Regions from separate parts of the Priestia sp. HNGD-A6 genome, predicted to be linked through region 3. Evidence: riboswitches for the same ligand, from Rfam matches in the RefSeq annotation. Region 3 holds a riboswitch; each other region holds the start of a gene.
What was found. Region 3 has a riboswitch for thiamine pyrophosphate ahead of thiM (hydroxyethylthiazole kinase). Riboswitches for the same ligand answer to the same signal wherever they lie in the genome.

Region 1 (3,284 bases), 1.7 Mb from region 3:
TTCAATCATAACTTGAACATCGTGTTTCCAAGCAATTTTAGTTAATTCACCAAGCGTTTCTAATTCACCGAACTGTGCCTCATCATTAGCATCTGCAATGGAACCAGGACGTAGCCCATCGCCAAGCGAAATAGCAATATCGTATGCTTTACAGATTTCACAGATTTCTTCAAAGCGAGTATATAAAAAGTTCTCTTCATGATGAGCTAAACACCACTGCGCCAAGATGGATCCTCCGCGTGAAACAATACCTGTCGTACGTTTCGCTGTCAGAGGAATATAACGTAAAAGAACACCTGCGTGAATAGTAAAGTAATCAACACCTTGTTCTGCTTGTTCAATTAATGTATCGCGGTATGCTTCCCACGTTAGATCTTCTGCTACGCCTTTTACTTTTTCAAGCGCTTGGTAAATAGGAACGGTCCCTACAGGAACAGGCGAGTTGCGGATAATCCATTCGCGTGTTGTGTGAATATCCTTTCCCGTTGATAGATCCATAATTGTATCGGCTCCCCAACGCGTTGCCCATGTCATTTTTTCTACTTCATCTTCAATAGCTGAACGAATAGCTGAATTTCCGATATTAGCATTAATTTTCACATGGAATTTGCGGCCGATAATCATCGGTTCGCTCTCAGGGTGATTGATATTATTAGGGATAATTGCACGTCCTCTTGCTACTTCTTCACGCACAACTTCAGGATCCATCTGTTCGCGAATAGCGATAAATTCCATTTCGGGCGTGATGATTCCTTTTTTCGCATAGTGCATTTGCGTTACATTTTGATTTTTTTTCGCGCGCAAAGGTAAACGATTAATAATAAAGCGCTCGTACTGATCTCTTGGATCACCATCATAATAACCGTTATCCTGTGGCTGAACCGTACGGCCTTGATATGTTTCTACATCGTTTCGTTCTGCAATCCACTTTTCGCGCAGAGCCGGTAATCCTTTTTGTAAATTAATTTCATAAGAGGGATCTGTATAAACACCGCTCGTGTCGTATACACGTACGGGACTATTTTCTTCTTCACCAAAAGACCCTGTAGTAGGAGACTGATGAATTTCACGCATAGGTACTTTAAGGTCTTGTCTGGATCCTTGGACATATACTTTGTGACTGTTTGGAAAAGGCTTTTTCATAGAAACTGATACATTTTGTTTTGACATTACATATTCCTCCGGTTTCGCATAAAGTGTAGCTATACCGAACCATAAAAAAAATCGGGTTCTGTGATAGACAGAACCCGATGGAATAGGCAAAAAAAGAATAAACATATACTATTCTTTTCAAGACTACTTCCCTCCGCTGGTATAACCCAAATCAGGTTCAAAGGGTTAAAGAGTTTTATTGCACTCTTCTCTCAGTCTGAGCTATCAGACACCCCTAGTAGAAATAACATTCAAATTATTCAATTTACGGCTTAAGTTTACCATCATTCGGTAAAAAATCAACCCTTAAATAAAAAAAGCTAGATAATTAGCGTTGTCTAGCAGCATCGATTGCAATCACAATAGCTGTAATAATATGCATGATAAATCCCAAAAATGGAATCCAAGCAACCAGTGAGGTAACAAGCCCTAGTATGTTTCCATAAGCAGATAACCCTCGTCTATTAGCTAAAATGAGTGTAATAGCATGAAGAATAAATCCAATAAAAAGAGGAGTATAGCTAAAGCCCATAACAATCCCCGCGCCAATTAAAGGAATTCCCAGCAAGGCTTCATACCCAGCAGTGACCCATTTCATTGTACGTACATTTCCATTCATAGTAAAAAGCCTCCTAAAAAAGATACTACTATATACGAGAAAAGAGAGAAAAAAGTTTCAAATTACTTAGGGGATATGTCGTATAAGTCAGCCCTATTGGATTAAAATGATAGATGACAGTAAAGGGGGATGGAAAAAACATAATGATTTAGTCATTTTTTCACACTAAAGAAAAATAGTCTAGATGATTCATTTTTAGCTAAGGGACCAGAATTTATACCGAACATAGTGACTGCTTTTTAAAATAAATAAAAGCTGATATCGTGTTTTTTGGTTGTAGCATGTAAGCTTTTTATTACAAATTATTAAAGATTCTTATCTTTTTGCAAATACACATTGTATTTCATAGTTTTAACAATTATGATAAAAAAGCAAGTGTCAAAATAGGAAAATAGTTGAGCATGTAAAACGAAGCGATAAGCTTATTAATTTGAAAGAAAGGCAAGGTACATAGCTTTATGTGGGAAATTATTGTAGCAATCATTTTAGGGATTGTAGAAGGTTTAACAGAGTTTGCTCCTGTTTCGTCAACTGGGCATATGATTATTGTGGATGACCTGTGGTTAAATTCAAAAGAATTATTTTCATCTCCAGTAGCTAATACATTTAAGATTGTTATTCAGCTAGGGTCGATCTTAGCAGTAGTTGTTATTTTTAAAGATCGTTTTATTAATTTATTAGGATTGGGAAAAAAACCAGCTGCTGCAATTGGACCGACAAATCGCTTAAATTTAATGCAGGTAATTGTTGGTTTGTTACCCGCAGGAGTGTTAGGACTTTTGTTTGATGATTACATTGATGAACATTTGTTTTCTTTAAATACGGTGCTAATTGGCTTAGTGGTCGGAGCTGTATTAATGATTCTAGCAGATTTGTTTGGACCTAAACGTCCGCGTGTAGAGACGGTGGACCAAATGTCTTATGGACAAGCACTAGGTATAGGACTGTTTCAATGTATTGCTCTTTGGCCAGGTTTTTCTCGTTCAGGCTCAACGATTTCAGGAGGGGTTCTTCTTGGAATGAGCCATAAGGCAGCCGCAGATTTTACATTTATTATGGCAGTGCCAATTATGGCAGGAGCAAGTGGACTTTCATTGGTTAAAAACTGGCAATATTTCACATCAGATGCACTACCGTTTTTTATTGCTGGTTTTATCAGCGCCTTTATTTTTGCGCTTATATCGATTCGCTTCTTCTTAAAATTAATCAACCGCATTAAATTAGTTCCGTTTGCCATTTATCGAATTGTCTTAGCGGCTATTCTATATTTTGTATTTTTATAAAATAAATAAGCGTATTTTATAGCCATTTAAACTTCTGATAAAGACTTAAAAAGCAAGAAAAAGCTATTGCAACATTGCAATAGCTTTTTTGCATAAATATATATTATTGTCTTTTGAAAGCGTTTTATAAACATGGGTATTGACAAAACGTGTCGAAAAATAGTAAATTAATATTTGTGCAGTATAAAGTTAAGTAAAAGTAAGACTTCTGTTTAGTTTTATTGACTGTA
Region 2 (3,284 bases), 1.2 Mb from region 3:
TCTTCACTTGGCGTATCAGGTATTAGACTAGACGATGGCTTTAGCGTAGAAGAAACGATTTTACTTGCGGATGAGTTTTATATTGCCCTTAATGCAAGTACAGTGTCAAAACTAGAAATAGAAGCGCTATTATCTGCAGGTCTTCATCATCATCAGCTGCTTGCTTGGCATAATTTTTATCCGCGGCCTGAAACAGGGCTTGAAGAAACGTTTTTTCAACAGCAGACAGATTTATTTAATGAACTTCGTATTCCAGTTTGTGCTTATATTCCTGGAGAAGGCGAAAAGAGAGGACCTATTTATCAAGGACTTCCTACTAGAGAAAAAGACCGTAATAAATGTCCTTTTACCTCTGCAGTAGATTTATACGGATGCGGAGTAACGGAGGTTTATATTGGAGATCCATACGCCAGTTCAAATTTATTAAAACGTTTAGTTCAATATCAAGAAAACCGCATTATTCCGCTACGCATTCGTTCACCTCATATACAGGGAACGTACAGCGTGCGTCCGGATGTATCAAGAGACGTTCTGCGATTGGTTGATACACGATCTGTAAAACCAGTGCTGCCATTTCATACAGTAGAACGCAGAATCGGAGCAATTACAATGGACAATGATGGCTACGGACGTTACAGAGGAGAGGTTCAAATAGCTAAAAGGAATTTGTCTGCAAATGCTAATGTGAATGTGATTGGGTATGTAATAGAAGAAGATCACGAGCTGCTTTCATTAGTGAGACCGGGGCAAAAGCTTGAGCTTATTACTGTCTGAAGGAAAAAACGGTGTATTTTTAAAGAAGCCAATAGCTAACTAGTAATGTCACAAAAACAAAGAGCACACACTGCATGAAAAAGGTGTGTGCTTTTTCTTTTACTACTAAAAAGGAAACTATTTTCATTACCATATCATGAACCTTTCTATTGAATAAAACGCTTTACTATGATAAAACTATTACAGGTAAACATATGATAATAGATTAATTTCATAGAGATACAACACCACTAGGGGTGCTTTCGAAGCTGAGAGAGACGATAAGTCTTAACCCTTATAACCTGAACTAGGTAATACTAGCGTAGGAAAGAGGTATTGTAATGGATGTTTTGTATGGGATTTCCTTACGAACTCGTTATAATAATTTTGTGTACATAAACAAAAACACTTCTTTCCTGCGAAAGAAGTGTTTTTTTATGCGTAAAGGAAGGTGTCATACATGAAAGAAACAATTGATTTGCTTGTCAAACAGGTAGAGGAGCGCAAAGGAGAGTTAATCCAGTTATTAACAACGCTTGTTTCGTATAAAACGCCAGCGCCTCCTGCACGAAATTCTCATGAAGCGCAGCTGTACGTAGCGGATTTTCTTAAAAACTGCGGTTTTTCCATTGATATGTGGGACTTATATTCTAACGACCCTATCGTAGTGGGAACGTTAAAAGGACAAAAATCGGCTGGCTATCAAAGCTTGATTATTAACGGCCATATGGATGTTGCTGAGGTACAAGAAAATGAAAATTGGGAAACCAATCCGTTTGAAGCTGTTGTGAAAGACAATATGATAATTGGACGCGGAGTTGCTGATATGAAAGGCGGTTTGGCGGGAGCATTATTTGCAGTTCAGCTTTTAACAGAAGCAGGAATCGAGCTGCCAGGAGACTTGATTTTTGAATCCGTTGTAGGAGAAGAAGTAGGAGAGGCAGGTACGCTGCAATGCTGTCAGAAAGGGTATACAGCTGATTTTGCGCTTGTAGTCGATACAAGTGATTTACATATTCAAGGTCAAGGCGGAGTGATCACGGGATGGATTACGATAAAAAGCAGTAAAACCTATCATGACGGTACACGCCGAAGTATGATTCATGCTGGAGGAGGCCTGTTAGCCGCAAGCGCTATTGAAAAGATGGCAAAAGTGATCGGAGGGCTACAAGAATTGGAGCGTCACTGGGCTGTTACAAAGAGCTATCCAGGATTTTTGCCAGGGACAAATACGATTAATCCAGCAGTAATCGAAGGCGGAAGACATGCTGCTTTTATTGCAGATGAATGCAGGCTGTGGATCACCGTTCACTATTATCCTAATGAATCGTACGACCAAGTATCAAAAGAAGTGGAAGAATATATTATAGCTATTGCAAAAGCAGATCCATGGTTAAAAGATAATCTGCCAACCTTTGAATGGGGAGGCACATCAATGATTGAAGACAGAGGAGAAATCTTTCCGTCATTAGAAATTGATGAAAATCATGCAGGAGTGCAGCTGCTTGCAAATACTCATGAACAAATGGAAGGGAAAAAGCCTCCAATTGATGTGTCAACTAGCGTAACAGACGGGGGATGGCTAGCTGATGCGGGAATTCCCGCCGCTATTTACGGTCCGGGAAATTTAGCAAATGCACATGCTGTGAACGAACAATTAGATATTAATCAGCTTGTTCAATATACAAAAGTGATAGTGCAGTTCATTTATACGTGGCTGCATACGCATAAGGAGTGATCATCATGAAATTTAGTGAACGATTATACGAAAAGCTGCAGCCTATTTGGCGTCAAAATCATAATCATCCCTTCGTACAGGGGATGGGAGATGGAACGCTTGAAAAGGAGAAGTTTCGCTTCTACATGATTCAAGATTACCTTTACCTAATTGATTATGCCAAATTATTTGCGATTGGAGCCATGAAAGCTACCGATCTTCAAACGATGGGGAAATTTGCAGCCCTTTTAGACTCTACATTAAACGAAGAAATGAGTCTGCACCGTGAGTATGCCAAGAGATTTGAAATCAGCGAAAAAGAATTAGAAAAAGCGCAGCCATCTCCTACAACGCTTGCATACACGCACTATATGCTGCACGTTGGTCAAAGTGGAACATTAGCTGAATTAGTAGCCGCTCTTTTGCCTTGTATGTGGAGCTACTGGGAAATAGGAAAAGAACTTAGTGAAAAGCCTGGAGCTAACAATGAGTTTTACCGTGAGTGGATTGAAATGTACAGCTCAGAAGAATTTGGAGAACTGGCGACATGGTGTATCAATTTATTTGACTCACTTACTGAAGATAAATCAGAAGTGGAATTAGAAAAGCTTGAAGAAATTTTCTTGAATACGACGCGTTTTGAGTATATGTTCTGGGATATGGCTTATAACGAAGCGATGTGGCCAATTCATGAATAGGTCTGTGTTATCTTTTCAAAACGTCAGTTTTACGTACAAGAACGGTGATCAAGCGATTTTAAAATCATTAAACTTAGACGTGAAAGAAGGCGAGTTTGTCAGTATCGTTGGAGCGA
Region 3 (3,284 bases):
AAAAAATTGCTAAAAAAGTAAATGAAGTATTAGAAGGAAATCGTGTAGGAACATTAGCCACAGTTGTAAACAACAAACCCCACTCTCGCTATATGACATTTTTCAGCGATGAAGATGGTATCGCTCTTTACACACCAACAAATATCAATACACATAAGGCAGAAGAAATCGAAGCCAATCCAAACGTGCACGTACTATTGGGCTACAGCGGCGAAGGATATGGCGATCAATACTTAGAATTATCCGGGACAGCTGTTCTTCGTACCGGTGATCAATTAAAAGGACGTATATGGAACGATCACATGAAAGAATGGTTTGACGGTCCAAATGACCCTGAGTATGTTGTTCTGGAAATTACACCAAACGAAATTCGCTTTATGAATGAAGGCGAAGAAACTCCTCAAACCGTTCAGCTATAATAAAAAAGCGCACACTGTGCGCTTTTTTTATTTTCCTACCGCTTCTTTCAATTGAGCTGCTTTTTCTTTTGGAGACGCTGCTAAGCTAATCGCGGTAATAATAGAAACACCATCTGCACCTGCTTCTACTACTTGTTTGGCATTTTCAGGCGTGATGCCACCGATTCCTACAATTGGAAAGTCAATATTCTGGTTTCGCACTTCTTCAATTAATTTTGTACCTTGCACTGCTTTTGCGTCTTTTTTTGTAGAAGTAGGAAAAACAGGTCCCATTCCTACATAATCCGCCCCGTCTTTTATCGCTTGCTGCAGCTCTTGTACATTATGAACAGAGACGCCCACAATTCCTTTTCCTATTTTTTCTCGAACAATATGAGCTTTTTCATCTTCTTGTCCAATATGAACGCCATCTGCTTGTAAGCGGATCGCTAAGTCAAGATCATCATTCACAACAAAAGGAACGCTGTGCTGCTGACAAATTTGCTGAAGTTCTTTCGCCAGCTGATATTTCGCTTCTCCTGTTAAGGCACCCTCGCCTTTTTCACGAAATTGAAACACGGTAACGCCGCCTTCAATTGCTTCTTTTAATACTTCTTTCGGATCTTTTTTACAGTTATTGCTGCCCATTATAAAATAAACTTTCAGCAGCTTTTTAATTTCTTCGTTTGTCATTTTCCCGCTCCTTTTAACGTTGATGTACTCTTGCATATGATTCAATATCCTGTCCAGATAAAAGATGAAGCTGATTTAACAGCTCAATTTGAAAGCTCCCCGGCCCTTCTTCACCTTTTTTCGCTGCGGCGATTTCACCTGCCACTCCGTAAAAACTTAAAGCAGCAACGCTTGCCTCGACATATTCTTTTTCTACAGCCGCGAAAGCTCCTATAATTGATGTCAGCAGACATCCAGTACCCGTCACCTTCGTAAATAACGGGTGACCGTTGTCTACTGTATACGTTGTGTTTCCATCGGTGATCACATCTTGTTTCCCCGTAATAACAATCACTGTATCTAATTTGTTCGCTGCTTTCTCAGCAAGTTCAATGACGTCTCCTTGCCCTTCTAATGAATCAACGCCTTTAATGAGCCATGACTCGCCTACTACATTCGCAACTTCAGCAGCGTTACCGCGAATAACGGCAATATTTAATTCTTCTACAAGCTGACGTGCCACTTCTGTACGAAACGGTGTCGCTCCGGCTCCTACAGGATCGAAAATAACCGGCACGCCATTTTCATTTGCTGATTTTCCTGCTATTCTCATCGCTTCTACTTCTTGAGCCGTCAGTGTACCCATATTTAAGACAAGCGCTCCGGCGATTCGAGCCATATCAGCCACTTCTTCCTTCGCATAAGCCATAACAGGTGACGCTCCTATGGCAAGCAGTCCATTTGCTGTAAAATTGGTTACCACAACATTCGTAATATTATGAACAAGCGGACTTGTATCTCTTACTTTTTCTAATTGAGCTGAAATTTTACTAATATCCATGTTCTCTCACTCTTTTCATTTAGTTTTAACACTGCAAAAAAAAGACAAAAAAGCACCTTGCATGCGCAAAGTGCTTTGGTATGTACTCACATTCCCTGCGCTGGCATTATCCAACAGGTTCAAATGGTCAACAGGCGCCCCTGTACTCTCAGCCTGCCCCGCGCAAGCTCCCATACTATTTATTACTACGTTTAAAGTTTACTATTAACTTTTTTTATTTGCAACCATTTCACTGTTTTGCCCATAAAATAAATCTTCGTTATAGGCTGAGTGGTGTTGTAAATCTTACAGCTTTACTAAAAGCATCATTAAAAGACCTCCAGTAAACTACTGGAGGTCTTCTATCCCCTAAAAATTCTATCATTTCTCTTGAATCGCTTGATTTCTCACAGCTGTTTTTCGGTCCTTCCCTGCTCTTAAAGATAAAAGAAAACAAAGCAGAAGTACAAGTGCAGCTGATACGTACGGGTAATTAATGTTTATATCAAAAAGAAAGCCTGCTACAACGGGTCCAATAATATTACCAAGACTTGTATAAGCAGAATTTAGTCCGGCTACATACCCTTGGTCGTCTTGTGCCATCATCGACATTTGCGTGCTGATTGCCGGACGTAAAATATCTGTTGCTAAAAAGACGATAAATGTCACAACAATAATAAGCCAGTACGTGTGCACAAATAGTGTAAGTAAAATAAAAAGTCCCGTCATCATCAAGCAAAACGAAATCACTCTTTTTTCACCGAATTTATTTAAAATCCAGCCAAAAATCGTAACCTGCACAACAGCCCCTGCAATAGAGCCAAACGTAATAACAAACGCAATATCTTTTGGCGTAAAGCTAAATTTATGATCAACAAATAGTGAAAAGATCGTTTCATAATTGGATAATCCAAACGATGTCACAAAAACGATAATTAAACTTAAAAAATAAGGTTCTTTGTAGGAATTCATAAGCTGCAGTAGCAGCCGATCTTCTTTTGGATTCTCATTGTTTGAAACAGCATGACCTTGTACAGGACGAGACTCCGGCAAAACAAAAAGCGTAATCACTGCAGCCAAGCCTCCTGCTACTGCGGCCATGTAAAATGGCACGCGCATGCCGTATTCAGCTAAAAAGCCTCCAATACCGGGCCCGATAATAAATCCTGTTGTAATCGCTGCCGTCACATAGCCCATTCCTTTAGCGCGTTCTTTAGCAGACGTCACGTCCGCTGTATAGGCCATAACAGCAGGCATAATAAGCGCAGCCCCGACCCCGCCTAGCATTCTGGATACAAATAATAAAAGAGGTGTACTCACTGAACCAAAGAACCATTCAGACAGGGCAAAAACAATCATTCCCGCTACAATAATTTTCTTTCTCCCTAACGAAT

Region 1: another riboswitch for thiamine pyrophosphate. It lies ahead of thiC (phosphomethylpyrimidine synthase ThiC); the one in region 3 lies ahead of thiM (hydroxyethylthiazole kinase).
Region 2: another riboswitch for thiamine pyrophosphate. It lies ahead of SCI76_RS09590 (acetylornithine deacetylase); the one in region 3 lies ahead of thiM (hydroxyethylthiazole kinase).

What each region holds. Positions count from the first base shown of each region.
Region 1 is NZ_CP138621.1:2,343,397-2,346,680, reverse strand. Features, by position in the region: gene thiC (phosphomethylpyrimidine synthase ThiC) at 1-1,170, opposite strand, end outside; TPP riboswitch at 1,285-1,399, opposite strand; gene SCI76_RS11795 (hypothetical protein) at 1,481-1,771, opposite strand; gene SCI76_RS11790 (undecaprenyl-diphosphate phosphatase) at 2,230-3,054, shown strand.
Region 2 is NZ_CP138621.1:1,902,601-1,905,884, reverse strand. Features, by position in the region: gene SCI76_RS09595 (MupG family TIM beta-alpha barrel fold protein) at 1-774, shown strand, start outside; TPP riboswitch at 997-1,099, shown strand; gene SCI76_RS09590 (acetylornithine deacetylase) at 1,214-2,491, shown strand; gene tenA (thiaminase II) at 2,497-3,168, shown strand; gene SCI76_RS09580 (ABC transporter ATP-binding protein) at 3,161-3,284, shown strand, end outside.
Region 3 is NZ_CP138621.1:691,487-694,770, forward strand. Features, by position in the region: gene SCI76_RS03575 (pyridoxamine 5'-phosphate oxidase family protein) at 1-419, shown strand, start outside; gene thiE (thiamine phosphate synthase) at 447-1,091, opposite strand; gene thiM (hydroxyethylthiazole kinase) at 1,105-1,911, opposite strand; TPP riboswitch at 1,987-2,095, opposite strand; gene SCI76_RS03590 (MFS transporter) at 2,272-3,284, opposite strand, start outside.